Regions from separate parts of the Azospirillum ramasamyi genome, predicted to be linked through region 1. Evidence: riboswitches for the same ligand, from Rfam matches in the RefSeq annotation. Region 1 holds a riboswitch; the other holds the start of a gene.
The links. Region 1 has a riboswitch for cobalamin ahead of DM194_RS24395 (CbtB domain-containing protein). Riboswitches for the same ligand answer to the same signal wherever they lie in the genome.

Region 1 (14,177 bases):
GCGGCGGACGCGCCACCGACGCCAAGCTGGAGGCCGCGCGCGCGCTGGGCCTGCCGGTGGTGATGGTGGAGCGGCCGGCGGGCAACGGCGTGGCGGAACTGCACGGCGTGGATGCGGCGGTGGGGTGGCTGGAGGGGGTGGGCTGACACTTTCCTTCGCGAATTTCCCCTCTCCTCCCTGGGGGAGAGGGTTACTCGCGGTGGGTTGGTCGCTGGCATCTCTGCCAGCACTGCCGTCGCACTCACCTTCACCCCCGATAATGCCGGGGCGTGTAGACCCAGCGCCCGCCGTCCGCCCGCGCGACGAAGCGGGTGTGCGAGGCGCCGATGATGACCAGCGTGCGCATGTCCGCCTGTTCCGCCCGCACCTCGCCCAGCGTGGTGACGGTCAGTTCCTCGTCGGGGCGGCCGACGGCGCGGCCCAGCACGATGGGGGTGTCATGCGCGCGGATGCCGCGCAGGGCGTCGAAGGCGGCGCCAAGCTGCCAGGGCCGGGCGCGGGAGATCGGGTTGTAGAGCGCGATGACGAAATCCGCCTCCGCCGCCAGACGCAGGCGCTTCAGCACCACCTCCCACGGCTTGAGGTTGTCGGACAGCGAGATGGCGCAGAAATCATGCCCCAGCGGCGCCCCGGCCCGCGCGGCGGCGGCCTGCATGGCGGAAACCCCGGGATCGACCGACAATTGAACCCCATGCCACGCTTCGGGCGCCTCGGGATCGTCCAGCGCCTCGAAGATGGCGGCGGCCATGGCGAAGATGCCGGGGTCGCCGCCCGACACCACCGCCACCCGTCTTCCCTGCGCCGCTAGGTCCAGCGCGAAGCGGGCGCGGTCCAGTTCCACCCGGTTGTCGGAGGCGTGGCGCAGCTGATTCCCCGGCGGCACGCGCTCCACATAGGGGAAATAGCCGACGAGGTCGGTGGCCTCGGCCAGATCGCGCCGCGCCTCGGGGGTCAGCCAGTCCTCGGGACCGGGCCCCAATCCGACAACTTTCAGCCATCCGGTCATCCCCGCCTGCCCTCGCCCGGAATGACGATCTGGGAGAAATAGGGGGCGACGTCCGGCGCCTCCAGGAAGGGCATGAAGCGCTGTTCCTCCATGCTGGCGCGTTCCACATACCATGCGCGCTCGGCCAGCCCGGCGGCGGCGATGGCGCGGCGGACCTTGGGCAAATTCTGGCCCAGCTTCATCACCACGCAGGCATCGGCGGCGGTCAGCGCGCGGACCAGCGACTCCTCGTCCAGCGTGCCGGGGATCACCGACAGCACGTCGTCGCGCAGGGTCAGCGGGCGCGGCAGCAGCGAGGCGCTGCACACCATGCTGGTGACGCCGGGAATGACCTCCGTCGCGAAACGGCCGGACAGCCGCAGGAACAGATGCATGAAGGAGCCGTAGAAGAACGGATCCCCCTCGTTCAGCACCGCGACGGAGCGGCCGGCGGCGAGATGCCCGGCGATGCGCTCGGCGGACTCGTCGAAGAAGGCTTCGATCTGGCGGCCATAGTCCGGGTGGGTCGGCGGCAGCTCCACCGTCACCGGATAGACCATCGGCAGTTCGATCCGGTCGGGCGGAATGGCCTGATCCGCGATGCGGCGGGCCTGGCCCCGGGTGCCGCGCTTGCAGAAATAGGCGACGACCGGGCAGGCGCCGATGATGCGCATTGCCTTCAGCGTCATCAGTTCCGGGTCGCCGGGGCCGACGCCGACGCCGAACAGGGTGCCGGGGGTGGGGAGGGTGAGGGTATCGCCGCTCATTCGACGTCGCTCGCCAGCGCGTTGACGGCGGCGGCGGCCATGGCGCTGCCGCCGCGCCGGCCCCGGATCGCCAGATAGGGCACGCCGAAGGGGTTCTCGGCCAGCGCCTCCTTGCTTTCCATCGCGCCGACGAAGCCGACGGGGAAGCCCAGGATCGCCGCGGGCTTCGGCGCACCGGCCGCCAGCATCTCCAGCAGGTAGAACAGGGCGGTCGGCGCATTGCCGATGGCGACCACCGAACCGCCCAGCCGGTCGCCCCACAGGTCGAGCGCGGCGGCGGAGCGGGTGTTGCCGAGGCTTTTGGCCAGATCGGGCACGGCGGGATCGCGCAGGGTGCAGATCACCGGGTTGTCGGCCGGCAGGCGGGCGCGGGTCACGCCATGGGCGACCATTTCGCTGTCGCAGAGGATCGGCGCGCCGGATCGCAGGGCGGCGCGGGCGGCGGCGCCGACATCGGCGGAGAACAGCAGATCCCCGGCCGCATCGACCATGCCGCAGGCGTGGATGACGCGCACCGCCACCGGCTTCAGGTCATCGGGGATGGCGGACAGGTCGGCCTCCGCCCGGATGGTGGCGAAGGACTGGCGGTAGATGGCCGCTCCGTCGCGGATATAGTCGTAGAGCGGCTCAGGCACCGGTGGACTCCTCGGTCAACAGTTCCGCGACGCGGGCCACGGCGTCGGCGGGAGACAGGCCGATGTGCGGGGCGGCATCACCGGGTTTGGCGTTCAGGGCGACGTCATAGACGCCGTCTCGGGCGGTCAGGGTGACATCGGCGATGGCGGGATGGGCGCAGCCCTTGGCGCAGCCCGACACATGCACCATTCGCACATGGTCCAGCAAGGGGCCTGCGCGGTCGGCGATGGCGAGCGCGGCCGCATGGGTGTCGGTGGTTCCGACATCGCAGCCGCCGGCCCCGCTGCACGCCGTCAGCTTCAGCCGGCGGTCGCTGTGCGACAGGATGGCGCCACGGGCGCCGGCGATGGTTTCGGCATCGGGGGAGGGGGCGACGAGGATCAGGGCGCGCCAGGGGCTGATGCGGATCTCGGCGCAGGCGGCGGCGAGCGCGGCGAGGGTGGCGGAGGTCAGGCGCCCGAAGGGGAAGGCCGTCACCATTGCCGGGGCTTGCTCCTTTTCCCCCCCGGGGAGAAGGTCGGGATAAGGGGGGGCGGCCGAGCCGAAGCGATCCATGAGATGCGTCCCCCTCCCCTTGATCCTCTCCATGGGGGCGAGAGGGGACAGCAGCGGGGCGAGGCGCTTGCCGATTTCTTCGGTGCCGATTGCCGCGACCAGACCGGCCATGCGGCGCGGCGGCTCCGGCAGGGCGGCGCGCAGTTCCAGGAAGGCGCGGCCCAGCGCCGACGCCGCATCCGCCGCATCCGCCGCCCGGCACAGGCCCAGCGGCGCGGCCTTCGCCAGCGTGCCGCCGAGCGACACCCGGAACCATTCGCCGTCCACCGCGTCGAAGCGTATGTCCGTGCTGCTCTCCGCCAGATGGCCGATCCCGCCGCCGCAGACCAGCCAGCCGAATTTCGGCGGCAGGCCGTGCAGCCCCTTATCCTCCGCCAGCCGCGCGTCGAGCGTACGTGCAACCGCCCGTACGTCCATCGCCGCCGCGGGGTCCAGCCCGGCGGTGGGGGAGCACAGGACGTTGCGCACCGCCTCGCTCGCCGCGTCGCTGGAGACGTAGCCCATGCCGCGCAGGGCGTCGGTCACCGGGTCCAGCGCGTCGGCGGGAACACCGCGGAGCTGCAGGTTGCCGCGATGGCTGAGGTCGATCAGGCCGTTGCCGTAACGCTCCCCCAACTCGGCGATGCGGCGGGCATGGCCGGCGGGCAGCACACCGGCGGGGACGCGGACGCGCAGCAGGAAGCCGTCCCCGACCTGCATCGGCGCCAGCACGCCGGGGCAGGTGCCGCGGCGTCTCGGCTGGTTGGCGGCAGGGGGCTTCATGCGGCGGTCTCCCGGAGGCGCCGCAGATCCTCCGCGGTGGAATTGCGGCGGGGGTGCCACAGGCCGCGGTCGAGCGCCTCGCTCATGCGTGCCACAATGTGCCGGGCAGCCGCCGGGTTGGCATGCGACAGGAAGTCCCACACCTCGGAATCCTCGATGTACGCGTCGTACAGCAGGTCGAAATGGGCGGGGCGTACGGCGTCGGTGGTGGCGGCGAAGGCGAAGAGCGTATCGACGCCGGCCGCCAGCTCGGCAGCGCCGCGATAGCCGTGGCGCATCATGCCCCGGATCCAGAGCGGGTTGGCCGCCCGGCCGCGCAGGGTGCGGGCGATCTCCTCCGCCAGCGTACGGACGGCGAGCTTGCCCGGATCGGCGCTGTCGAGGTGGTAGAGCGCCGGTTCGGAGTCCTCCAGCGCCGCCGCCGCCGCGAAACCGCCCTCGAACTGCATGAAGCCGTCGGTCGACAGCACGTCATGCTCCCGCTGGTCCTGGTGGTGGACCAGGGCGTCGGCGCCGCCGACACGGCGGCGGAACAGGGCGGGCAGCGGCACCCCCTCCATCCCGGCGCCATAGGCGTGACAGCCCCCCTCCAGATAGGCGGCGCCGAAATCGGCCCTTGCGGTCCAGTCGCCGCGCGCGATCATGCCGGACAGCGCGGTGCCGTAGATGCCGGGGGCGGCGCCGAAGATGCGCGCGGTGGCCCAGCGGCGGGCGTCCGCCGCGTCGGCGCCGGATGCCGCGAGGTGCCGTTCCTCGGCCCGCGCGGTGGCGGCAAGCGGGTTGGTGTCGTCCGGCTCGTCCAGCCCGGCGACGGCGCGCACCGCTTGGTCGAACAGGGCGATCTGCTGCGGGAAGACATCGCGGAACAGGCCGGAGATGCGAAGCGTCACATCGACCCGCGGCCGGCCGAGCACGCCGGCCGGCATGATCTCGTATCCCGTGACCCGGCCGGAGCCGTTCTCCCAGATCGGACGGACGCCGAGCAGGGCCAGCGCCTGGGCCAGCTCGTCGCCGCCGGTGCGCATGGCCGGGGTGCCCCAGCAATCCACCACCAGCCGGCGCGGCCAATCGCCATGGTCCTGGAGATAGCGGGTGATCAGCGCGTCCGCCGCCTGCCAGCCCAGCGTCCAGGCGGTCGGCGTCGGCACCCCGCGCGGGTCGAGGGCATAGAGGTTACGCCCGGTCGGCAGCGTGTCCGCCCGCCCGCGGGCCGGCGAACCGCCGGGGCCGGGGCGGACGAAGCGGCCGTCCAGCCCGTCGAGCAATGCCCGCATTTCCGCCTCGCCGCAGGCGTCCACCGCGGCGGCGACCATGGCCGGATCGGCGGAGCGGGCGACGGCGGCGGTCAGACGGTCGCGGCGCTCGCCGGTCGGGCTGTGGCCGAAGACATGCAGTCCGTCGCGGATCTGCAATTCCTTGATGTCGCAGAGATGGGCGTCCAGCCGCGACAGGATGGCGTCGGGATCGTCGTCGGGCCGCAGGTTGCAGTCGGCGGCGACGCCGGATTTCCAGGCGAGGTCGAGGATCGTCTCGCGCAGCATGCCCAGCCGCCGCGGGTCGAGCCCGGTCGCCTGCGAATACTCGTCGATGGCGTTTTCCAGCGCGGCGAGCTCGCCGTAGAGGCCGGAGTCCACCGGCGGCGGGGTCAGATGGCCGACCAGCACGGCGCCCAGGCGGCGGCGCGCCTGCACGCCCTCGCCGGGGTTGTTGACGATGAAGGGATAGAGGGTCGGCAGGGCGCCGCCGACAATCTCCGGCCAGCAATCGGCCGACAGCGCCACCGCCTTGCCCGGCAGCCATTCCAGCGTGCCGTGGGCGCCGATCTGCACCAGGGCATGGATGTCCACGACATGGCGCAGCCACAGGTAAAAGGCGAGATAGCCGTGGCTGGGCGGGGTGTCTGGATCGTGGTGCTGGGCGGTGGTCAGGGAACCGTGGCCGCGGCTGGGCTGCACCGTCACCACGGCATTGCCGCAGGACAGGACGCGGAAGGCGAAAGCGCCGTCGCGGCAGGCGGGATCGGCGGCCGGCTCGCCCCAGGTCTCGGCGATGCGGGCGCGCAGGTCCGGCGGGGCGAGGCGGCGGTAGTCGGCCAGCGACAGGGTCGGGGTCGGCGCGGCGGTAAGGGCGGCCATCAGCGCGGCGCCCCCATCCAAGAAGGTGTCCGGGATGGCGGACAGGCTGTAGCCCTCGGCGGACAGGCGGCGGAGCATCGCCACGGTGCTGGCCGGGCTGTCGAGGCCGACGGCATGGCCGATGCCGCCGCCCGGCCCCGGATAATCGGACAGCACCAGCGCCAGCCGCCGCTCCGCCCGAGCGGTTCGGGACAGGCGGACCCAGCTCGCCGCGAGGTCGGCGGTGAAATCCACCCGGCCGGGGATCGGGCGCAGGGCCGGGGCGGCGAATTGCAGGTCGGGGTCCGGCTCCCCCGCCGCCTTGAAGGCGATCGCGCGGGCGATGATGCGGCCGTCCATCTCCGGCAGCACGACGTTCATCGCGAGATCGGACGGACCCAGCCCGCGCGATGAGGCCTGCCAGCCGGCTTCGGGAGTGGTGGAGAGGATGGCCTGCAGGACCGGGCTGCCGTTGGCCTCCAGCGGCGAGCCGTCCTCGCGTGCGGCGGAGAAGGCGGTGGTGTTGACGACGACCGCGGCGTCCTGCGCGGTCAGGCTGGCGCGCATCCAGGCGGCGCAGTCCGGCTCCTTCAGGCTGGCGACGAACAGCGGGCGGGGGGCGAGACTGCGTGCGGCCAGCGCGTCGCACAGGGCGTGGATCGGGGCGAGGTCGCCGGCCAGCAGGTGGGAGCGGTAGAAGACGACCGCCGCAACCGGAGCTTCGGCGGGGGCTTCTGGGGCGGAGGGACCGTGCCAGCCGTCATAGCTGCCGAAGCGCGGGACGGGGGCTGGATCCTCGTGGGGCAGGGGCGTGCCGGCCAGGGTGGAGGCGCAGGCCAGCAGTTGGGCCATGTTGGCGGGGCCGCCCTCGGTGAAATAGCGCCAGAGGCGGTCGGCCGCTTCGGGGGCGACGGTGCCGTAGGCGGTCAGGTTCGGGTCGGGCTGGGCCTCTCCCGACAGGACGGCCAGCGGGATGCCGCGCTCGCGGCAGAGGGCGGACAGGCGATCGAGGCCGTAGCGCCAATAGCCGCTGCCGCCGAGCAGGCGCAGGACCACCAGCTTCGCCTGAGCGACGATGGTGTCGACGTAGAGATCGACCGACAGGGGATGGCCGAGCCGGTTGAGGTTGGCGAGGCGAAGGCTGGGCAGCCGCTCGCGCCCGGCCCGCCAGGCGCTGGCGAGCGCGGTCAGGTCGCTGTCGGAAAAAGACAGCATGACGAGGTCGGCGGGCGTCTGTCCCAGGTCTTCCGCCTGGGGGCCGGCGTCCAGTTCGTCCTGGCGGGCGGCGAGCAGGTGCATGGGTGTCCGCGGATACGTTCAAGGAGTGGGGACACTTTCCCCCACCCTGACCCTCCCCCGCTGAGCAGGGGAGGGAACCTAAGCGCTTGTTTGGAAAAGCATCACCAATCTCCCTCCCCCGCCCGGCGGGGGAGGGTCGGGGTGGGGGCTATACGCGGCGATCAGTTACCCGACAACCGCCCCGGTCACGGCGTCCCGGTCCAGCCCGCTCTCGCCGATCACCACCAGACGGCTGCGGCGCTCCTCGCCGGGCTTCCACAGGCGGTCGTAATGGGTCTGGATGCGGGTGCCGACGCCCTGGACCAGCAGGCGCATCGGCTTGCCGGGCACGTCGATGAAGCCCTTCAGGCGCAGCACGCCATGCAGGCCGGCGACCTTCTCCAGGGTCATCGCCAGAGCGGCGGGATCGGGCTGCGGCGGCAGTTCCACCACGAAGCTGGTGAAGTCGTCGTGGTCGTGGCCCTCTTCCTCGTCATGGTGGCTGGGACGGCTGGCGAGGTCGTCCTCCACCGCCGCTCCGACGCCCAGCAGCACCAGCGGATCGACGGCCCCCTGGGAGGCGCGGACCAGCTTGGCGTCGCGGCCGACCGTATGCGAGAGGGCGCCGCGGATCAGATCCTCGACGCGGGCGAGGTCGACGGCGTCGACCAGATCGGTCTTGTTGACGACGATCAGGTCGGCGCAGAGCAGCTGGTCCTCGAACACCTCTTCGATCGGCGTTTCGTGGTCGACGGTTCCGGCGGCGCCGCGCTGGGCCTCCAGCGCCGCGGGATCGGGGGCGAAGCGGCCCTCGGCGGCGGCGGCGGCATCCACCACGGCGATGACGCCGTCCACGGTGACGCGGGTCTTGATCGCCGGCCAATGGAAGGCCTGGACCAGCGGTTTCGGCAGGGCCAGGCCGCTGGTTTCGATCACGATATGCTCGGGCGGCTCCGGCCGGGCCAGCAGCTTTTCGATGGCCGGGACGAAATCGTCGGCGACGGTGCAGCACAGGCAGCCGTTCGCCAGCTCGATCACGTCGTCCTCGGTGCAGGTCGGGTTGCCGCAGGCGCGCAGGATGTCGCCGTCGATGCCGACATCGCCGAACTCGTTGATGATCAGCGCCAGCCGGCGGCCTTCGGCCTGTTCCAGCAGGCTGCGGATCAGCGTGGTCTTGCCGGCGCCGAGGAAGCCGGTGATGACGGTCGCCGGCACCTTGCCGACGGCTGTCTTGGGTTGGGCGGACATGTGACGTGGCTCCTTAACGCGCGCCGGGCTGGGGCCGCAGGGCTGGGCGGGAATCGGTCTCGCCGACCAGTCCGCTCATCAGCCAGCCGCAGGCCGCGCCCAGGATCGCCCAGAACAGGGCGGAAGCGCCCAGCGCGGCGGTGACGAAATGGGCGGCGAGTTCCGGCGGGACGGCGCCCTCGGCGCTTTCGGGGTGGGGGGCGCCGACCAGATGGGGCAGGGCGGCGGCAAGGACGGCGGCGGTGATGACGAAGCGGTTGCGGGAGAAGGCGAGCGCCGCCATGCCGACGCCGGCCCCGCTCGCCGCGGCCAGCCACCAGAGCTGGCGCAGCTCCAGATCGGCGCCGGCCATGCCCGGCAGTTCAGGCGGCAGGCCGAAGGAGGGCGCCAGCGACATGGCGACGAAACCGCCTGCCCCCCACACCAGCCCGCGCCGCGCATCGACAGGCCGACCGGCCAGCAGCATCGCGGCCGACAGCAGCAGCGCATAGGCCACGCCGGTCAGCAGGTTGGAGACGATGGTCAGGCCCATGCGCTGCACCGCCTCGCCCAGCGTGGCGGGCACGCCTTCGCCGACCTCGCGGACGGGGCCATGCTGGTGAGATTCCGTGGCAGCACCGGCGGGGGCGGAAGGCGGAGTCACCACCTCGTATTTCTCGGCTTCGAGGATCAGCGGGACGGTCGTCGCCTGCTGAACGACGGAAGCGGCCGTGCCGGAAAGCACGCCCGCGACCAAAGCGGCTGTGAACAGCCGCCGGATCAGATCCATGACCCCGGCTTTAGTGGCAGGGGAACGCGAAGGAATGGCGGGCGTCGTGGGCCGCGTCGTGGATCTGCTGCGGCTGGGCGAAGCCGACGCCGTACAGCAGGAAGCTGCCCAGCAGGATCGCGGCGAAGGCGGCGGTCGCGGTCTGGGCGGCGCTGCGGGTCGCGGAACCGGCGGCAGTGTGGAGGAAACGGGTGGCCATGGAACGATTCCTTGCTGTCCCGCCACACCCGGCGGGGTTGGGAGCCTATCGTGTCCGGCGGCAGGTTTCCTGGCTCGCGGGTCGTCGCGTCGCCGTCCGCCTTCCCGGCGCGAAGGCCAGTGGCATGATGGATGGAACGCTCGTCGCACACAGTTGCGGGGGCAGCCACGGCATTGGACCCCGTGCAAGGGAGATCCGCACCGCATTCCCTATTATCCCCACCGTCCGTCAGGACGGGCGGGGCACCGTCGGACGGTCACCATCGCAGTGCAATGGCGGTTTGGCAAGGCCGCATTATGGCGTCTACCACACGTATGATCTTGCACGCCGACAATTTGGATGGTGTCATGTTTTGCGGACAGAGTGTCCGCGATTCCGACACTTTCCGGTGCCAGGCTCCAGAGCGGAGGGAGAGGAGGCGGAGGCGAACCCGCGGAGATTCAACGGGTCCGGCAGTCCGGGCGAAGCGACCCCTTTCATGGCACGCTTCGTGCGTACGACAATCGGTGAAACGTCCCGCCGCATGGCGGCCCCCCGGGCTGGGAGCCCGGACATAAGCCCCGGGCACAAGCCCGGAATAAGGACGAACGGGAGGAGAATTCGCGACCGATGAACGCCGCACCGAACGACGACATCATCCTGGAAGCGCGCAATCTGACGAAGGAGTTCAAGGGTTTCGTGGCGGTGAAGGAGGTGAACCTGCAAGTGAAGCGGGGCACCATCCATGCGCTGATCGGCCCGAACGGCGCCGGCAAGAGCACGGTGTTCAACCTTCTGACCAAGTTCCTGACACCCACGCGCGGCCAGATCCTCTACAAGGGCAAGGACATCACCCGCACCAAGCCGGCCGACATCGCGCTGATGGGGATGGTCCGCTCCTTCCAGATCTCGGCCGTCTTCCCGCATCTGAGCGTGCTGGAGAATGTCCGCGTGGCGCTGCAGCGGCCGCTCGGCACCAGCTTCCATTTCTGGAAGTCCGAAGCGACGCTCTACGAGCTGCACGACCGGGCGCTGGAACTGATCGAGGCGGTGAACCTCACCCCCTGGGCCAACCATTTGGCGGCCGAGCTGCCCTACGGCCGCAAGCGCGCCCTGGAGATCGCCACCACGCTGGCGCTCGACCCGGAGGTGATGCTGCTGGACGAACCGCTGGCCGGCATGGGCCATGAGGACATCGAGGGCACCGCGGCGCTGATCAAGCGCGTCGCCGCCGACCGCACCGTTCTGATGGTTGAGCACAACCTGTCGGTCGTCGCCCATCTGTCGGACACCATCACCGTCCTGCGCCGCGGCGAGATCCTGGCGGAGGGGCCGTACGAGGTCGTCTCCAAGAACCCGCAGGTGATGGAAGCATATATGGGGACCGGACATGCCTGACGGTATGCAGACGAAGACCGCCCACACCGGCACGGCGATGCTGGAGATCGCCGACCTGCACGGCTTCTACGGCGAAAGCCACGTGCTGCACGGCGTCAACCTGGAAGTGCGGCAGGGCGAGGTGGTGACGCTGCTGGGCCGCAACGGCGCCGGCAAGACCTCCACCATGCGCGCCATCATGGGGATCATGGGCAAGCGCACCGGCTCCATCCGCTTCCAGGGGCAGCAGCTGATCGGCATGGCCCAGCACAAGATCCCCCGCCTCGGCATCGGCTATGTGCCGGAGGAGCGCGGCATCTTCTCCAGCCTCAGCGTCGACGAGAACCTCACGCTGCCGCCGGTGGTGAAGGAGGGCGGGATGACGATCCCGCAGATCTACGACCTGTTCCCCAACCTGAAGGGCCGCGGCACCACCCAGGGCACGCGGCTGTCGGGCGGCGAGCAGCAGATGCTGGCGATCGCCCGCATCCTGCGCACCGGCGCCACCATGATCCTGCTGGACGAGCCGACCGAGGGCCTCGCCCCGGTCATCATCGAACAGATCGGCGTGGCGGTGCGGGCGCTGAAGGCGCGCGGCTTCACCATCGTGCTGGTGGAACAGAACTTCCGCTTCGCCTCCACCATCGCCGACCGCCATTACGTGATGGAGGAAGGCCATGTGGTCGACATGATCCCCAACGACCAGCTGAACGCCAACATGGACAAGCTCCACACCTATCTCGGCGTGTAGCCCGTCCGGCCTTCCGGCCGTTCCCGGCGCCATTCCCGGCGCCGACGCCGTCCCGCCCCGGTCATGGGCGAGGCGGCTGACGTCCGGAGCTTTGCACGAACACGGATCCGGCTTCCCGCGACGGGGACCGCTCCACAATAAAACCAACAGGGAGAGACCTTTCGATGCGTACGCTTCTTCTCGCCGGCACCGCCTTGCTGACGCTGGCCGGGACCGCGATTCCGGCCGCCGCCCAGGTGTCGGACAACGTCATCCGCATCGGCGTGATGAACGACCGTTCCGGCATCTATGCCGATCTGGCCGGTGAAGGGTCCGCAATCGCCGCGCGGATGGCGGCCGAGGAGTTCGGCAACAAGGTCGCCGGCGCCCCTGTCGAGATCATCGTCGCCGACCACCAGAACAAGGCCGACATCGCCGCGTCGAAGGCGCGCGAGTGGGTGGACACCGGCGGCGTCGACGTGATCGCCGACGTGCCGAACTCCGCCGCCGCGCTGGCGGTGCAGGGCATCACCAAGGACAAGAAGCGCATCTTCCTGATGTCCGGCCCGGGCGCGACGGTGCTGAGCGGCGCGCAGTGCAGCCCCTACGGCTTCCAGTGGACCTACGACAACTACGCCATGGCCGCCGGCACCGGCCGCGCCCTGTACGAGCAGGGCAAGAAGAACTGGTACTTCGTGACCGCCGACTACGCCTTCGGCCAGTCGCTGGAGGAAGAGACCTCCAAGATGGTGAAGTCGCTGGGCGGCAAGGTCGGCGGCGCGGTCCGCCATCCGCTCGGCACCTCCGACTTCTCGTCCTTCCTGCTGCAGGCGCAGGGCTCGGGGGCCGACGTGATCGGTCTGGCGAATGCCGGCGGCGACACCGTCAACGCGGTCAAGCAGGCGGCCGAGTTCGGCATCACCCAGTCGGGCCAGAGCCTGGCCGGCCTGCTGATGTTCATCACCGACGTGAACGCGCTGGGCCTGGAATCGGCGCAGGGCCTGATGCTGACCACCGGCTTCTATTGGGACATGGACGACCAGACCCGCGAGTGGTCGAAGAAGTTCGAGGCCAAGGCCGGCAAGAAGCCGACCATGGTGCAGGCCGGCGTCTACTCGGCGGTGAAGCATTACCTGAAGGCGGTCGAGGCGGCGAAGACCGACGACGCCGACAAGGTGACCGCCAAGATGCGCGAGATGCCGGTCGAGGACATGTTCGCCCGGAATGGCAAGATCGCCGCCAACGGCCGCATGTTCCACGACATGTATCTGGTCCAGGTCAAGACCCCGGCCGAGTCGAAGGCGCCCTGGGATTTTTACAAGGTCGTGAAGACCATCCCGGCCGAGACCGCCTTCCTGGACCCGAAGCAGAGCGGCTGCGCGCTGGTCAAGTAACGGGCGAGGGGGCGCCTGTCGCCCCCTCCCCGACCCTCCCCTGTTTTCAGCCGGCCATGGTCCGCTGAAAGCGGGGGAGGGGACTGGTGATGACGCGGCAGGCGGACCGCAGGTCCGCTGAGAGCGAGGGAGGACAGGTGGGGGCATTCGAAGCCGGAAAATCCCACCCAGAAGAACAACAACCACGAACCGGGAGAGACGCGGATATGTTCAGCCTGCTGGGAGTTCCGCCCCAAGTTCTGTTCGGTCAGCTTCTGCTCGGCCTGATCAATGGTTCCTTCTATGCGCTGCTCAGCCTCGGGCTGGCGGTGATCTTCGGCATGTTGAACGTCATCAACTTCGCCCATGGCGCGCTCTACATGGTCGGCGCCTTCGTGGCGTGGCTGTTGCTGACCTATCTCGGGCTCGGCTACTGGTGGGCGCTTGTGCTGGCGCCGGTGGCGGTCGGGCTGCTCGGCATCGCGCTGGAAAAGACGCTGCTGTCGCGGCTCTACAAGCTCGACCATCTCTACGGCCTGCTGCTGACCTTCGGCCTCGCGCTGATCCTGGAGGGGGCGTTCCGCCACCAGTACGGCGTGTCGGGCCAGCCCTATCCGATCCCGTCGGCTCTCCAGGGCGGGCAGAATCTGGGCTTCATGTTCCTGCCCAACTACCGCGCCTGGGTCGTCGTCGCCTCGCTCACCGTCTGTTTCGGCACCTGGTACGCCATCGAGCGGACGAAGCTGGGCGCCTATCTGCGCGCGGCGACGGAGAACCCGACGCTGGTGCAGGCCTTCGGCATCAACGTGCCGGTGATGGTGTCGCTGACCTACGGCTTCGGCGTGGCGCTGGCCGGGCTGGCCGGCGTGCTGGCCGCGCCGATCTATCAGGTGTCGCCGCTGATGGGCACCAACCTCATCATCATCGTCTTCGCCGTCGTGGTGATCGGCGGCATGGGATCGATCCTGGGCGCCATCGTCACCGGGCTCGGGCTGGGGCTGCTGGAGGGGCTGACCAAGGTCTTCTACCCCGAAGCCTCCAACATCGTCGTGTTCGTCGTGATGGCGATCGTTCTTCTCATCAAGCCCGCGGGCCTCTTCGGACGGGAGCGCTGATCCATGACCGTCGCCAGCAACTCCACCACCATCGGCGCGCGGGGCTCCTCCCGCAGCACCGGCACCGTCCTGGTCACCGTCCTCCTGCTGGCGGTCGCCGTCGCGGCCCCCTTCGTGCTGTATCCCGTCTTCCTGATGAAGGTGCTGTGCTTCGCGCTGTTCGCCTGCGCCTTCAACCTGCTGATCGGCTATGCCGGCCTGCTCAGCTTCGGCCATGCCGCCTTCTTCGGCGGGGCGGCCTACATCTCCGCCCATACGGTGAAGGTGTGGGGCTGGCCGCCGGAGTTCGG
Region 2 (14,177 bases), on a different replicon from region 1:
TCGCCACAAACTGGTGCGGCGTCGATCTGGGCCGCGAGGTCGGCGGTTGGGAGCGGATGATCGCAGCGCAGGATTGGATACGCGCCAACCCGGGCCGGTCGTTGCGCATCGATTGCCGCAAAGTCCGTCCGGCGTTGTGCGACGACAAGGCGATGTTCAACACCGCGTTCGAGGACTGGCTCGGCCAACAGCCGGGACCACGTCCTTCAGTTCGCGAGATCATGCGGAAATCCGACGAATTCCGTGCGCAGCAATGTGGGTCGTGAGGCTGGATTTGCCACGTTTCATCCTATTGGTGTCGCTCCTCCTCTTCTGTTGGGCGCCGACGGCCGGTGCAGCGGCGATCGCTCCGGAGCACCTGTTCCACATCTATATCTTGGACACGCGCCTGCTGAACGATCACGACAGCGACGTACGACTGTACCTGAAGCGGCAGTGGCGGACGCTGCTCGACCAAGTCGATCGAACCTGGAAGGAGCCCGCGCGTCATCGCGGGCTTCTCGTCGCCAAAACACCGGGAATGCGTTCGGCCTCCATGGTGGAGCCCATCGATGGCAATGCGGACACCTCCGGCAAGGCCATCGACGACCACATCGATACGTTGAAGCGCCATTTGCCGGCCGGCTCGTGGAACGGCTACATCGACATCGGGGGCGCGCTGAAGGCCGCCCATGACGATGTCAGTCTCGTGCTGGGCCAATTGGCGCAGCGGGTGCGCGACACCAACACCCCGCAACGCCTGTCCTTCGTGGTCCATTTCCTGGGTGACGACCTGCGCTTCCAGCCGATGGGCAGCGTCAATGCGATCTCCCTGCGGGACTACGAATTGCAGAAAGCGTGTTTCACCGGCGCTGGATTGGCCGAGGTGGTGATGGAGTGGACCCATGGGTTCAAGCAAAGTCACCTTGTCCACCTCTCGATCCAGGTGTTCGCGCGGCCCTTCCGGACCGAGGGGTTGCCCGCCGGCATGCTGGACGACGTGGTGTCGGCGACCACCGGTCATTCCACGCTGCTGGGGCAGCCGCTGTCCTTCCAAGACAAGGGCGACATGCCCTGCGATTCCGAGCCGCAGGCATCAAGACAACCCGTCATACCGCCGAGCGTAAGTCCTGACTTATGCTCGGAGGTAAAGGCCGCGACTGCGGCCCCGCAGGCCCATGCCTGCGAAGGCAAGCGGCCGGACGGCCGCGCCCGCCGTCTGAGGGCGAGCGTAAAGTCTGATGTGTCAGAATTTACGCTCGATGATATCACAGGCACTTGCGGACAAGGCCCCAATCGGGAACGCGAGCAGAAGACGGAAAGGATGAACTGCTTCCGGTCGGACTCCGAGGAAGGCAAGCGGCTGGAGGCCCGCCGACGTGCCGCCATCGCGGCCGCGGTTTCGGGAGCAGCGCCGCGGGGGCCTGGCGTTGCCGGACTCGCCGCCGGCAACCAACCCCAATCGCAACTCCCATCCCAGATTCCGTCCGCTTCCGCGATCCGGTCGAACGGCCCCGGCGCTACACCGCCGCATTCCCTTGAGCCACCTAAGCCGGAACCACCCAAATCGGAGCCTCCCAAGCCGGAACCGCCGGCACCGACGCCATCCCCCAAACCGGAGCCGCCGGCACCGCTCCCCTCCACCACCGAGCCCGGACAGCCCGCCCGATCGCCGGCCGCACCGCCGCCTTTTTCCAGACTGCAGCCTGCGGCATTGCCCTCCCCCACCCTCCAACCCCGCCAGGCCGCAGAATCGACTGCCACTCCCCCGCGCCGGCCGACTCCCCGCATCGACTCCGTATTCCGGCGCGGCATCGACGCCCCGCCCTTCCGGAACAAGGTCGAGATCACGGTTCTCGAGGCCGATCCTCCGGGGATTGAACGGTCGATCTCATTTTCGGCATTGCCCGACGGGCCCGCGCCGGGTGGAGCGAGAGCGGCAAGCATGTTCCGGATCGAGGCATCGACGGCGACGGACAGGCGAGTTCCAGGAGGCTACACGCTGGCGATCGAACCACGGGACCGGCTGCAGTGCCGCCTCGACAGCGATGCGAGGCTGCGCCTTGTGGTGACGGGAATCGCCGTCGAGAGCGACAGTCGCGGCACGTACGATATCAGGCTTCACGACATCTGCGGCTATGTCGATTCGGCGTTGCCATTCGGAAGGATGATCCTGCGATGAACCCGTTCGCGCTGTTGCCCATCGCCGGCCTTCTAACTGTTACCCTCTCCGCGACCGTTACGCCCGCCTCGGCCGGGGATCGCGGAATCGTCGTCGTTTACGACAGTTCGGGAAGCATGCGGGCTCAAACCTCCGACCGGCACGGCAAGAGGGAGGTGGCGCAAGCCGCGTTCCGCTTTTTCGCCGAAGGCCTGACCAAGCAATCGCCCGGCAGCATTGTGAGCGTGGTTTCCTTCGGCCATTCGGTCAGTTTCGTGCCGTCCAGCGGCGCGGCGCGGGTCGCGGGTTGCAAGGACATCGACATCGTGGCGCCGCCGGTGCGTCTGGACACCGAGCAGCTTGACCGAATGGAGCGCATAGTGTCGGGCCTTCAGGCGAAAGGCTATTCGCCCATTACCGAGACCCTTTTAAAGACCGCCGACATTCTGGGCGCCGACGGCGGCATCATTGTTCTCATCAGCGATTTCGAGGATACTTGCGATCAGACCTTGGATGCGCCCTGCGAGGCGCTTCGGACGATCAATCTCGGGCGCGACAAGAACCGGGTGGAAATCGATACGATCGTCGTTCCCCGCGCAGGGGACATGCGGACGGAGGCCGTCGATCGGCTGGCGGCCTGCTCGGGCGCGATACGGATTGATCTGACCCGACCGGAGGAAGCTCAAAGAACGATGGCCGAACTGGCCAAACGGGTGGCGGACAAGCACCGGCAGGCGTCCTTTATCCAACCGACGCTCCAGGTGCTGGGGCTGGACCTGCGTTCAGGCGCCGTGCTGCGGGACGGCAAGCTGCGCGTGGAAATCCAGCGTGCCGGCGAAGGCAAAAGCATCTTCGCGACCCCGCTCCCGATTCCCACCGATCCCATCGCTCTGCCGCCCGGAACCTACGAGGTTTCGCTGTGGTCGGGAGAGGAGAAAATCCTGCGGCGCAACGCGGTATCCTTGGCCTCCGGCGAGCAAAAGATCGTCTACTTTACTCCCTGATCCTGGCCGGGGGGCGCAGGAACACGGGCGACGAAGCGTCCTTTGACGCCGTCAGGCCAATCCTTGTAGGGGACGATCCCGGTGTCGGTCGTACCATAGGCCAGCAGGTAGCCGACCAGCGCCTCGACGGCCGGCCGCTCGGGAACAAGGTCTCCGAGAACGTAGCCCATGCGCCCCGGCGAGCGGATATGGACGACGCAGGGACGGCGGCAGCTCATCAGGCACCGCATGGTGCCGACGCGGAATTCACCGGCGCCGGCGGAAGCGAGGACACCCTCGAGCAGGGCCGCGAACATCGCGCCGGTCCACCCGTCCTGCGGGTCCGCCGCCGATCCGGTGCCGGGCTGGCGGCAGGTTTCGCAGACGATCACGTCGATGGGCATGGCAGGTCAGTCTCCGGCTTGGATCAGGGTCGGGCATTGGGGAAGCACCACCGGAATGTCGGCGGCCCGCGTCACGGCGAAGGACACGCCATAGGCCTCTTGCAGCAGGGAAGACGTCAAAACCGTCGGGACGTCTCCCGCAACCACGCGCCGGTCCGGCATCAGCAGCACGAGTTCGTCGCAGCAGCGGGCGGCCAGCGACAGGTCGTGGAGCACGACGACGACGGCTCGGCGGCGCTCGACCGCCTCGGCTCGCAGCAGCGCCATGATGCGGAGCTGGTGGCCGGGATCGAGCGCCGCCGTCGGCTCGTCGGCCAGCAGCACCGGGGCATCCGTCGCCAGAACCCTCGCCAGCATCACGCGGGCGCGCTCGCCGCCCGACAGGGTCGGCACCGCGCGTGCAGCGAGTTCCGCGACCCCGGTCGCTGCCATGACCCGCTCGACCACCTCCTCATCGGCCCGTCCCGGCCGGCCGAGCGGACCGAGATGCGGCAGCCGCCCGAGCGCCACCGTGCGGCGGACCGTCAGCGGCCAATGGACATGGTGACCCTGCGGCAGATAGCCGAGCAGCCGTGCCCGCGACCGCGCATCCGATGGCAGGGGCTTTCCTGCGAAGCGGACATCGCCCCGATGGGGCAGCAGGCCGGCGACCGCCCGGAGCAGGGTCGATTTGCCGATGCCGTTCGGCCCGATCAGGCCGGTGACGGCGCCGCAGCGGGCGGTGAAACCGGCATCGTCCAGGACGGGACGTCCGCCCAGAGTCAGGGTGATTCCGGAAGCCGACAGCATCGTCACCATGCCTCCCGCCGGGCGCGCAGGATGAGAATGAGGAAGAATGGCGCGCCGACCAGCGAGGTGAGGACGCCCAGCATCACCTCCTGCTCGGTGGGGATCAGGCGGGACACCAGATCGGCCAGCGTCACCAGCACCGCTCCGCCGAGCGCACTCGGCAGCAGCAGGCGGCTTGGTTCATGCCCGACCAGCGGGCGCAGCAGATGCGGCACCACCAGCCCGACGAAGCCGATCGAGCCGGACGCCGCCACCGACGCCCCGACCGTCGCGGCGCTGCCGCCGACGACGGCCAACCGCAGCCGGGCCAGATCGACCCCCAGGCTGCGGGCCGCATCCTCGCCCAGGGCCAGGGCATCCAGCCCGCGGCCGGTGGCGAGCAGCAGGCCGAAGCCGGCCAGGATGAAGGGAAGTGCGGTCAGCGCATCGGCCGGCGTCCGGTCCTTCAGCGACCCCATCAGCCACATCAGCATCTCGGTGACGGCATAGGGGTTGGGCGCGAGGTTCATCGCCAGGGAGGTGAGGGCGACGGCGAGGCTGGACAGCGCGACCCCCGCCAGAATCAGGGTCAGGCTGCCGCCGTCGCGGGCGGCGACCGCCAGCACGAGGCAGGTCGCGACGAGAGCGCCGGCCATCGCCATGGCGGGAAGCGCATAGGGCGACAGCGCCGCGAAGCCGAAATAGAAGGCGATGACCGCGCCCAGCCCTGCGCTCGCCGAGACACCGATCAGCCCCGGTTCGGCCAGCGGGTTGCGCAGCAATCCCTGGAGCGCCGCGCCGGCGATGCCGAGCGCCGCTCCGACCTCGATCCCGAGCAGCAGCCGGGGCAGGCGGATTTCCCGGATGACGGCGACCGTCAGGGGATCGCCGGCACCGAAGACACCGGCGATCACGCCGGCCAGCGGAAGCGGAGCGTAGCCGATGGCGAGGCCGGCGGCGGATGCGGCCAGCAGGGCGACGGCGAGGCCGGCCAGCAGAGGAAGAGTGCGCATGGATCAGGGCATTCCATTTGATGGGGGCGGCGGCGGAAGCTGCCGCAACCCGCGGGTCAGGGCTTCGGCCGCCTCGACCAGGAACCAGCCACTGCATACCCAATTGTTGCCGGGCACCGCCACCGTCGGCGTGGCCGAAGCCCGGCGGGCGAAGGCGGGATGCTCCCCGAAGGCGCGCCGCAACGACCGGTCGGGACTCTCGAAGAAACTTGTCACCAGAAGACCGGGCGGGTTGAGGACGAAGCTCTCCAGATCGTAGCCGGTCCAGCCCGACCGCCCTTCGACGGTCGCCTGGTTGGTCAGGCCGGCCACCGTCATCACCTCGTCGACGAAGGTTCCGGCCGCGGCGCTGCCGCCGCCCGGACGCAGGTAGAGCGCCGTCCGGCCGGCACCGGCGTTCTCCGTCCGCACCGCGGCCAGCCGCCGGCGGACCTCGTCGTTGAGGCGTGCGCCTCGGTCGGGATGACCCAGAGCCTCGGCAACCGTCGCCGTCACCGTCTCGATGTCCTCGAAACGCTCGGCCAGCGGGATGCGCACCACCCGCACGCCGAAACGTTCCAGCAATTCCAGGGTCTTGTGGTCGCTCCAGGCGTTGGCGAGAACCACCTCGACGCCGAGCGACAGGTAGGTCTCGGCACTCGGCCGGAACTGCGGGTAGGAGGCCGCCTCCCCGGCCTTGAACGACAGCCAGGGGTCGGCGGCTTCCGGCGACAGAGCGGCGATCTGGTCGGGATCGGCCAACGCCAGAAGATACTGGTCGCCGCACACGGTGGCCGATGCCGCCCGCGGACCGGCGGCATCGGCCATCCCCATCGGGATGGCCGCGGTCAGAAGGCCGGCCGCCGCCAGGCGGAGGATCAGCCGCCGCACCGGAACCCCTTCCCGCTACGGTCGATAGGATCGCTCTCCAGCCCGAGATAGCGCTGGCGGAACCCGTCCCACATCGACAGTCGGCTCCAATCCGGCTCCTTCAGGATGCGGTCGTTCTCGCCGAGGAAGGGGTTGGGGAAGAACAGTGTCATCTGCTGTTCGCCCTTGCCGTTGAACAGCCGCAGCCCCCAGCTCCGCGGAGCGCCGTCGTCCCCCAGGACGCGGTACATCTCGGCCCGCGCGGTCCGGCGGATGCGGGCAAGCTCAGGATCGGCCGGGTTGCGCGGCGTGCCCCGGTGGGGGCCGATGCAGACGTGGAAATGCCACGTCCCGAAATCGACGGTCAGGTAGCCGTCGAACAGCGACACCTTGCGCGGGGCGTTCGGCGCGCGGATCTCGAAGACGGCCCCCTGGACCAGCGTGCCGAACACGATGTCGCGCCACCATACCTCGAAGGCATCCTTCAGCATGGCCAACAGCAGATCCTGATCGGTGGGCAGCGGGAAAATCTCGACCCGGCCCATGCCGGGCTCCTCGACGACGTGCGCGGCCACGGAAGACGCGGTGCTCATGGAAAGGAATCTCCTGGGAATGGCGGGTCAGAAGCGCGCGGACAGGCCGGCATAGGCCGAGCGGCCCGGTGCGGCATGGCCGTAGACTTCCTCGTAGCGGCGGTTGAACAGGTTTTCGACGCGGCCGTGCAGCGTCACCGCCTCGGTCAGGTCGTAGGACAGCCGGAGATCGGCGGTGAGGAAGGCGCTGCCGGTGCCGTAATTCTCGATCATGTCGCGATAGCGCAGGCCGAGATTGGCGTAGGCCTCGGGCAGGAAGCGCCAGCCGACCGACGCGCTGCCCTGGTGAAGCGGCAGGTTGCGCAGCCGCTGCCCGGTGTTGGCGTTGAGCACGCTCTGCCAGGAATAGGCGACACGAAAATCGGTCGTCGCGGTCGGGCGGGCGGCCAGCTCAAGCTCCAGCCCCTGCGCCTTCGTGCGATCCACGTTGACATAGCCGCCGCCCGAACAGGCCGGGCTGGTTGCCGGGCCGTACAGCCAGTTGATCTGGTCGAGGGTGCTGGCCTGGAAATAGGTCGCCCCCGCGGTCAGTTGGCCGCCCAGCAGCGACTGCTCGATGCCGGCATCCCAGCCGCGGCTGCGTTCGGGCCGCAGGCCGGCCCGCCCATAGCAGGGATCAAAGCGTTCGTAGAGCGACGGCGGCTGCCATGCCGTGCCGTAGCTGGAGCGCAGGGTGGTTCCGGTTTGCACGATCCGGTAGGCGGCGCCGAGCCTCCAGGTTCCCTTCCCGCCATATTCGCTGTGGCGGTCGCCGCGGATCGTCGCCGACAGGTCGAGCGGCGCCACCGGCGTCACGCCGATGGTGGCGAAGCCGCCGCTGCGCCAGGTGTGCGACCGCATATCCGGCGCGAGCGGCGCGAAGCCCGGCGTGTGCTGTTCCATGCTTTCGCGGGTGGCGTCGGCCCCGTAGCCCAGCGTTACCCGGTCGGACAGCTTGGCGATCGCCGCGTAGTCGAGGCGGGTCTTGTGGCCGTCATAGGTGTCGCCCCTGGTTCCCTCGCCCCAATACTGCCGGGTGATGGCGGTGTTGGCGACGCCGAAGCTGTGAACCAGCCTGCCGCCCAGGCTGTCGAGCGATCCGCCCAGGCGCAGGAACCGTTCGGTCTCGTCGCGCGACCAGTCGTTGTCGCCGTCGGCGGGATCGTAGGTCAGGGTCTTGCGCTGGTATCGCGCCGTCGCATCCAGGCGCAGTTCGTCGGTCGCCTGGACACCGATCCGGCCGGCCGCCGCCCATTGCCGGAACGGGTCGTTCTCCTGTCCGCCGCGCCACCGGCTGAAATCCGAATAGCCGTCGGACCAGGTTCCGGAAAGCGAGGCGCGGAAATCCACCCTCTCCCGTGCCCCGGACAGCGACGCGTTCGCCCGCTTGGTGTCGAAGCTGCCGTATTCGGCGCCGACCTGTCCGCCGAGCGGGCCGGCCGGCCGGCGGGTGACGATGTTGACCACGCCGCCGCCGGCATCCGGCCCGAAGCGGCCCGGCTGCGGGCCGCGCAGAACCTCGATGCGCTCGATGTCGGCCATGTCCATTTCGCCGGCCGCATAATGCGACTGCGACTGGCTGGTGTCGCTCATCTCGACGCCGTCGATGAAGATGCGGGTGTGGCGCGGCCCAAGCCCGCGCAGCCGCAAGGTCTGGGCACCGCCCGGCGCCTGCCGGCCCGACAGGGTGACGCCGGGAACCAGCCCCAGCGCGTCGTCGAGACGGCGGATCTGCTGGCGCGCGATCTCTTCGGCGCCGATCACGCTCGAGGCGGTGGTCGCCTGCTCCTGCGGTACCGACACCTCCTTCGGCGCGGTCACCTGCAGGGGAGCGAGTTTGAGTTCCTCCGCCGACGCGACGGTCGGTGCGGCGGTCGACACGACGGCGGCTCCGGCCGCAACCCCGAGACCGGCCAAAACGAACCGATAGCAAGAATGCCTGGTGGAACGGCTTGTCTGCATGCTCTGCCACGTCCTGATACAGGCATGGAGGCGCGTTCGCACAAGCGGTGCGGCCGCAAAGCCGCCCGTCCGGGGACGCACATCCATGCCGGCCCCGGAGACCGGAGCCGTTGAACGGGCGTTGCCGAATGGACGCCGCGACGCGGGGGCCCGCGCCTGGAGAACCATTCACCTGCGGCGAATTTCACGGAGGATGAATCATCCCGGAATCCGGCCGCGGCAACGCCAATGGACGCGTCACCACGACGGGTTTCCGCACCTCCGACACACCCCGATCGAAGGCAGAGTGACGCTGTCGGAGGCAGGTCTCCTGGCTTGCGGGTCGTCATCCGGCACCGCCTTCCCGATCGGGGTCCATGGACCTCCGGTCAGTGGCTCGTTGGCGCCGACTCGCCGCTCACAGTTGCGGGGACAGCCACGGCTTGCATCAGGCGTGGGCGCCTGTCGCTTCCGTCGTTCCCTTTTAATCTCCCGGCTTGCGCCTGGAAGAACCGCCGACAATGCTTGTGGTAATAAAGGCGGGCGGCGGGCCTGTCAACCACCGGAACCGTTCGAGGTATGCGGACCGGTGGGTTTGACCAATGGCGGAGCGGCACCGTCCTGCCCAGCCGGCCGTTCGACCGGTTCCGCAGCCGTGGAACCGTCAGACGGCGATCTGAGCCGCTCCCCGCCTTCGGGACAGGTTCACATCGACTGATGAACGGTGGTGGATGACGGCTGACGCCGCGCGGCGCGGAGCACGCCGGTGAGCGCGAGACTCACCACGGCCAATGCGACGAAGACGGCGTAACCGCGGGCATAGCCGATGCTCCCCAGCCATTCGACCATACCGCCGAGCAGCGGCGGAACCACGAAGCCGCCCAGCGCCCCCAGGCCGCCCACCCAGCCCGACGCGCCGCCGACGGCGTCGGGCACATAGAGCGGCACCATGCGGAACACGGCCGCATTGGTGACCCCCATGCCGGCCGCGATCAGGAACTCGCCGATGACGGCGGCGGTAAAGCCGGTGGAGAGCGTCATGATCGCCGCCCCGATGAGAAGCACGGCCAGGGCCATGATCGCGACGGCTTCGCCGCCGAACCTGTCGGACCAGCTTCCCCCCGGCACCCGGATCAATGAGGAGAACAGGGAGAAACCGGCGGTCAGGCCGATGGCGGTCCAGTAGGAGGCCGCATGGAAGCTCTGCCAATAGGTCGGCAGCCAGGCGGTCAGCGCCAGGAATCCTCCGAAGCTGGTGAAATAGAGCATGACGAGCGCCCAGGTCCGCCATTGCCGGGCCGCGCCCATCAGCGTCGCCACGGCGCTCGTCTGCGGAAAGAACTCCTGGCCCAGCCTGGCCGCCTCGCGGTTCGCCTCCGCCCGTGGAAGGCCCTGGCTCTGCAGCTGGAACGACCAGGCGTTCTGCCCGAGAATGTAGTAGAGGACGATGCCGCAGATGACGATCGTCAGCGAGATCAGGTAGGCGGCCCACAGCCCCCACAAGCCGATGATCAGCGGCAGGACGATGGAAACAAGACCGGGCGACGTGTTGCCGAGCCCGCCATAGACGCCGAGCGCCCATCCCTGGCTGCGCTTGGGGAACCAGTAGGACACCTGGCTGATGCCCACCGAGAAGGTGGCGATGCCGCAGCCGCCGAGCGCGCCGAACAGCAGCAGCAGCGGATAGGCGGACTGGCCCAGCCTGTCGGGATAGAGGGTCAGCAGCATCCAATAGAGACCGCCGATTCCCACCACCGACAACAGAAGCAGCAGCAGGAGCGGCAGCTTGCCGCCGGTGGTGTCGACCCAGGCGCCGAACGGAATGCGCAGCAGCGATCCGGTCAGCATCGGGATCGCGACCAGGAAGCCCACCTGGGTCGGCGAGAGCTGCATGACCTGGACGAAGTTCTGCGCCGTCGGTCCGAACAGGGCAACGGCGCCAAAACCGATGAAAAAGCCGATCGTCGCTCCGGTCAGCGCCATGTTGGGGCTGCCGCGCAGCTTGATCGCCCGGTTGGTTGGGTTCTGATGCGCCACTCTCGTTCCTCCACATCGATGGACAGTCGCCCACACCCGAAACTCCGGACCGGAGCGCGGCCCCGATCCGATGCCGGGCGGCGCGCGGCAGCCTACCCGCCGCAGCCCTTTCCGCCGCAGCCGCCCCCCGCCGCCGGCTTGCGGCCGGGCTGCGGTCCCGAGGACGGAAGGCCGCCGGTGCAGGATGATCCCGCCGGCCAGGCCGAGGGGCGCGGCGGAGCGTTTTCGCCCTCGAACAGATCGAAGCCATCGATGCGGGCGCTCGCGGCGAGCGATGCGATGTATCCCTGCACCCCCTGCCGCCAGCTCGCCTCCTGCAGGAATTCGGCGATGCGCGCCTTCACGGCGTCGAAGGGCGGCACCTCGCCTGTCTTGCCGGCGAGAACCCGCAGGATGTGCATGCCGTAACGGCTCTCGACCACCTCGGGGAAGACCTCGCCCGGCCGCAGTGCCGCAAGGCTGGCTTCGAATTCCGGCACCGTGCTGCCGCGCTTGATCCAGCCGAGATCGCCGCCCTGCGTTTTCGACGGGCAATCGGAAAACCGCTGCGCCAGACCGGTCAGGCTGTCGGGATCGGCCAGCACGTCGCCGAGCAGCGCCTGCGCCCTCCCCCTCGCCTCCTGTCTCTGCCGCTCATCATGCGGATCGGCCGCGAGCAGGAGGTGCTGGACACGCCAGACATCCGGTGCGCGCAGCCGCTCGCCGTTGCGCCCATACCAGCGCCGCAACTCGTCCTCGGTCGGTTCGGGAATGTTCAACGCCTCGTCGAGGAGGCGCCGGATCGCCGCCTCGTCGGCATCCTCCCCCGGTTCCGGGTCGTCGCCGCCGATGCTCCGGGCCTCGGCCTCGGACAGCAGAAGCTGGCGGATGATCAGCGCGCGCACCGCATTCTCCCACGCGGCCGTCGGCGCCGGGGCATCCTGAAGCTGGACCTCCAGGGAGATCAGATCCTCGTGGATCACCACGCCGTTGACCGCGATTGCCGGCCGTCCGCTTTGGGGCTCGCCTCCTTGCACGATCAAACGCCCTCCTTGGCGATGTTCGCGTTGCGGCGCACGATCTGCCAGGCCGGGCGGGCGATGAACCAGATGGGCGCCGACCAGACATGCACCATGCGGGTGAACGGCACGAGCAGGAACAGTGTCATGCCGGCGACGAGGTGCAGCTTGTAGATCCAGGGAACGTCCTGAACCAGCGCCGCCGAGCCCGGCTGGAACGTCATGATGTTCCGGCACCATTCGGACAGCACGAGCATGTAGGTGCCGTCGCTGTTGGCGACCGAGACCGGGATGCCGACGATGCCGAGCCAGAGCTGGAAATAGATGAAGAAGAGAATGAACATGTCGGTCGGCTTGCTGGTGCGCCGGACCCGAAGGTTGAACACCCGCCTGACGATCAGCCCCAGCCCGCCGATGGCGCCGAGCAGGGCGAATATCCCGCCGAAGACGATCGCCATCCATTGGTGCTCCTTGACCGAGAGCCCGAGCGCATGCTGCCAGCTCGGCGGCGTCAGCAGGCCGACGAAATGGCCGACGAAGAGGCCGAGGATGCCGATGTGGAATAGGTTGCTCGCCCACACCAGCTGATGCCGGTTCAGGAACTGGCTCGACTGGCTGCGCCAGCTGAACTGGCTGCGGTCGAACCGCGCCCAGCTTCCCAGGAAGAAGGCGATCATGCAGAGATAGGGAAAAAACCCGAACAGGAACTGGTTCAGCCAATCCACGGCATGTCCTCCTCGATTCGTGTCTGTGACCCCGTCCTTCAGCACTTGTCCGTGGCGCGGGCGGGAGGCAGGTCGCGGTTGAATTCCCGGACGAGGGCGGCGGCCTTGGAACAGGGGCTGTCGGCCGCCGCCGGCTCCATGAAGTTGACGGGCGCCTCTTCGTACTGCGCGTCGAGCGCCTCCGGCGTGTCAGCCGGTTCCGGTTCGGAAAGGCGCGCCTCGATGGTCTCGCGGTCGGCCTGCCGTCCTCCCAGCGTTTCGACCGCACGGAAAACGGCGGCGTAGGGGCTGCCGCGCTTCTCCAGCCGCTCCGCCAGAAGGGCGACGACCTCGGCGATCTCGCCGATCAGAGCCCGGGCTTCCGCCTCCCCGTGAAGCGAGGCGAATTCAAGGAACACCGGGATGTAGTCGGGCAGTTCGTCGCCCGTCAGTTCCAGCCCCATGCGGTTGTAATCCGCGACGAGGTCGGCCATCGCCTGCCCGCGTTCGCGCGAATCGCCGTGGACATGCCCGAAAAGATAGAGGGACAGCGACGGGTTGCGGTCGAACAGGGCGATGTAGGTGCTTTGCGCCTCAAGCAGATCGGTCGAGGCCAGGCCGTCGCAGAAGGCGGCGACGCCGTTGCGGTCGCGGTCCGGCAATCCCGACGCCCGCAGGACGGCGGCGATCTCCGGCAACGCTTCGATCAGGGCCGGGCCCGGATAGAGCAGCAGCCCGGCCAACGCTTTCGCAGCAAGCATGGCTCATTTCCTGTTCAGCGGGAACCGCTCGCCCCGTGTCTTGCGCGTGTCCTGGCCCCACAGCATGAACCGGCTGTTGCCCTCCGATGTCATCTGGCTGAAATGGAAGCCGGCGATGCCGCGCTGGTCGTAGGCGCTCTCGGCGATCTCCTTGTGGGCGGTCGGGATGACGAAGCGGTCTTCGTAGTTGGCGATGGCCATGATGCGATACATGTCCTCCGCCTGCCGCTCGCTGAGGCCGACCTCATCGAGCGGCGCGGTATCCCGGACCTCCTCGACGTTACGCCGGCGCATGTAGGCCCGCAGCGCCAGCAGCTTGCGCAAGGCGGTGCGGACCGGCTCCTCCCGGCCGGCTGTCAGCAGGTTGGCGAGGTAGCGCACGGGGATGCGAAGGCTGGCGACGTCGGGGATGCCCTCCACGGTGGCCAGCGCCCCGGCGTCCGCCGCCTCCTGGATCGGCGACAGCGGCGGGATGTACCAGACCATCGGCACCGTCCGGTATTCCGGGTGAAGGGGGAACGCCACCTTCCAGTCGCAGGCCATCTTGTAGACCGGCGACCGCTGCGCCGCCTCGATCCAGCTGTGCGGCACGCCGTCCGCCTTCGCCTGCTCGATCACGGCGGGGTCATGGGGATCGAGGAAGATGTCGAGTTGGGCCTGATAGCAGTCCTGGACGTCGGGCTGCGAGGCCACTTCGAGAATGCGGTCGGCATCGTAGAGCATGACGCCTAGGTAGCGGATGCGGCCGACGCAGGTTTCCGAGCACACTGTCGGCAACCCGGCCTCGATGCGCGGATAGCAGAAGATGCACTTCTCCGATTTGCCGGTGTGCCAGTTGTAATAGACCTTCTTGTAGGGGCAGCCGGTGACGCACATGCGCCAGCCGCGGCATTTCTCCTGGTCGACCAGGACGATGCCGTCCTCCTCGCGCTTGTAGATCGCGCCGGACGGACAGGCGGCGAGGCAGGTCGGGTTCAGGCAATGCTCGCAAAGGCGCGGCAGGAACA

Region 2: linked by a shared signal. The riboswitch ahead of DM194_RS21705 (TonB-dependent receptor plug domain-containing protein) and the one ahead of DM194_RS24395 (CbtB domain-containing protein) in region 1 are both predicted to bind cobalamin.

Annotation. Positions count from the first base shown of each region.
Region 1 covers NZ_CP029833.1:464,789-478,965, forward strand. Annotated here, with positions in the region: gene DM194_RS24355 (cobalt-precorrin-6A reductase) at 1-146, shown strand, start outside; gene cobJ (precorrin-3B C(17)-methyltransferase) at 248-1,006, opposite strand; gene DM194_RS24365 (precorrin-2 C(20)-methyltransferase) at 1,003-1,752, opposite strand; gene DM194_RS24370 (precorrin-8X methylmutase) at 1,749-2,387, opposite strand; gene cobG (precorrin-3B synthase) at 2,380-3,705, opposite strand; gene cobN (cobaltochelatase subunit CobN) at 3,702-7,118, opposite strand; gene cobW (cobalamin biosynthesis protein CobW) at 7,284-8,345, opposite strand; gene DM194_RS24390 (CbtA family protein) at 8,359-9,114, opposite strand; gene DM194_RS24395 (CbtB domain-containing protein) at 9,125-9,313, opposite strand; cobalamin riboswitch at 9,356-9,578, opposite strand; gene DM194_RS24400 (ABC transporter ATP-binding protein) at 9,923-10,690, shown strand; gene DM194_RS24405 (ABC transporter ATP-binding protein) at 10,683-11,420, shown strand; gene DM194_RS24410 (ABC transporter substrate-binding protein) at 11,585-12,793, shown strand; gene DM194_RS24415 (branched-chain amino acid ABC transporter permease) at 13,000-13,887, shown strand; gene DM194_RS24420 (branched-chain amino acid ABC transporter permease) at 13,891-14,177, shown strand, end outside.
Region 2 covers NZ_CP029832.1:511,797-525,973, reverse strand. Annotated here, with positions in the region: gene DM194_RS21745 (TAXI family TRAP transporter solute-binding subunit) at 1-266, shown strand, start outside; gene DM194_RS21740 (hypothetical protein) at 275-2,161, shown strand; gene DM194_RS21735 (vWA domain-containing protein) at 2,158-3,144, shown strand; gene DM194_RS21730 (DUF1636 domain-containing protein) at 3,129-3,527, opposite strand; gene DM194_RS21725 (ABC transporter ATP-binding protein) at 3,534-4,316, opposite strand; gene DM194_RS21720 (FecCD family ABC transporter permease) at 4,319-5,308, opposite strand; gene DM194_RS21715 (ABC transporter substrate-binding protein) at 5,312-6,178, opposite strand; gene DM194_RS21710 (DUF7676 family protein) at 6,166-6,750, opposite strand; gene DM194_RS21705 (TonB-dependent receptor plug domain-containing protein) at 6,778-8,610, opposite strand; cobalamin riboswitch at 8,975-9,202, opposite strand; gene DM194_RS21700 (MFS transporter) at 9,376-10,653, opposite strand; gene DM194_RS21695 (peptidylprolyl isomerase) at 10,800-11,723, opposite strand; gene narI (respiratory nitrate reductase subunit gamma) at 11,726-12,430, opposite strand; gene narJ (nitrate reductase molybdenum cofactor assembly chaperone) at 12,469-13,170, opposite strand; gene narH (nitrate reductase subunit beta) at 13,174-14,177, opposite strand, start outside.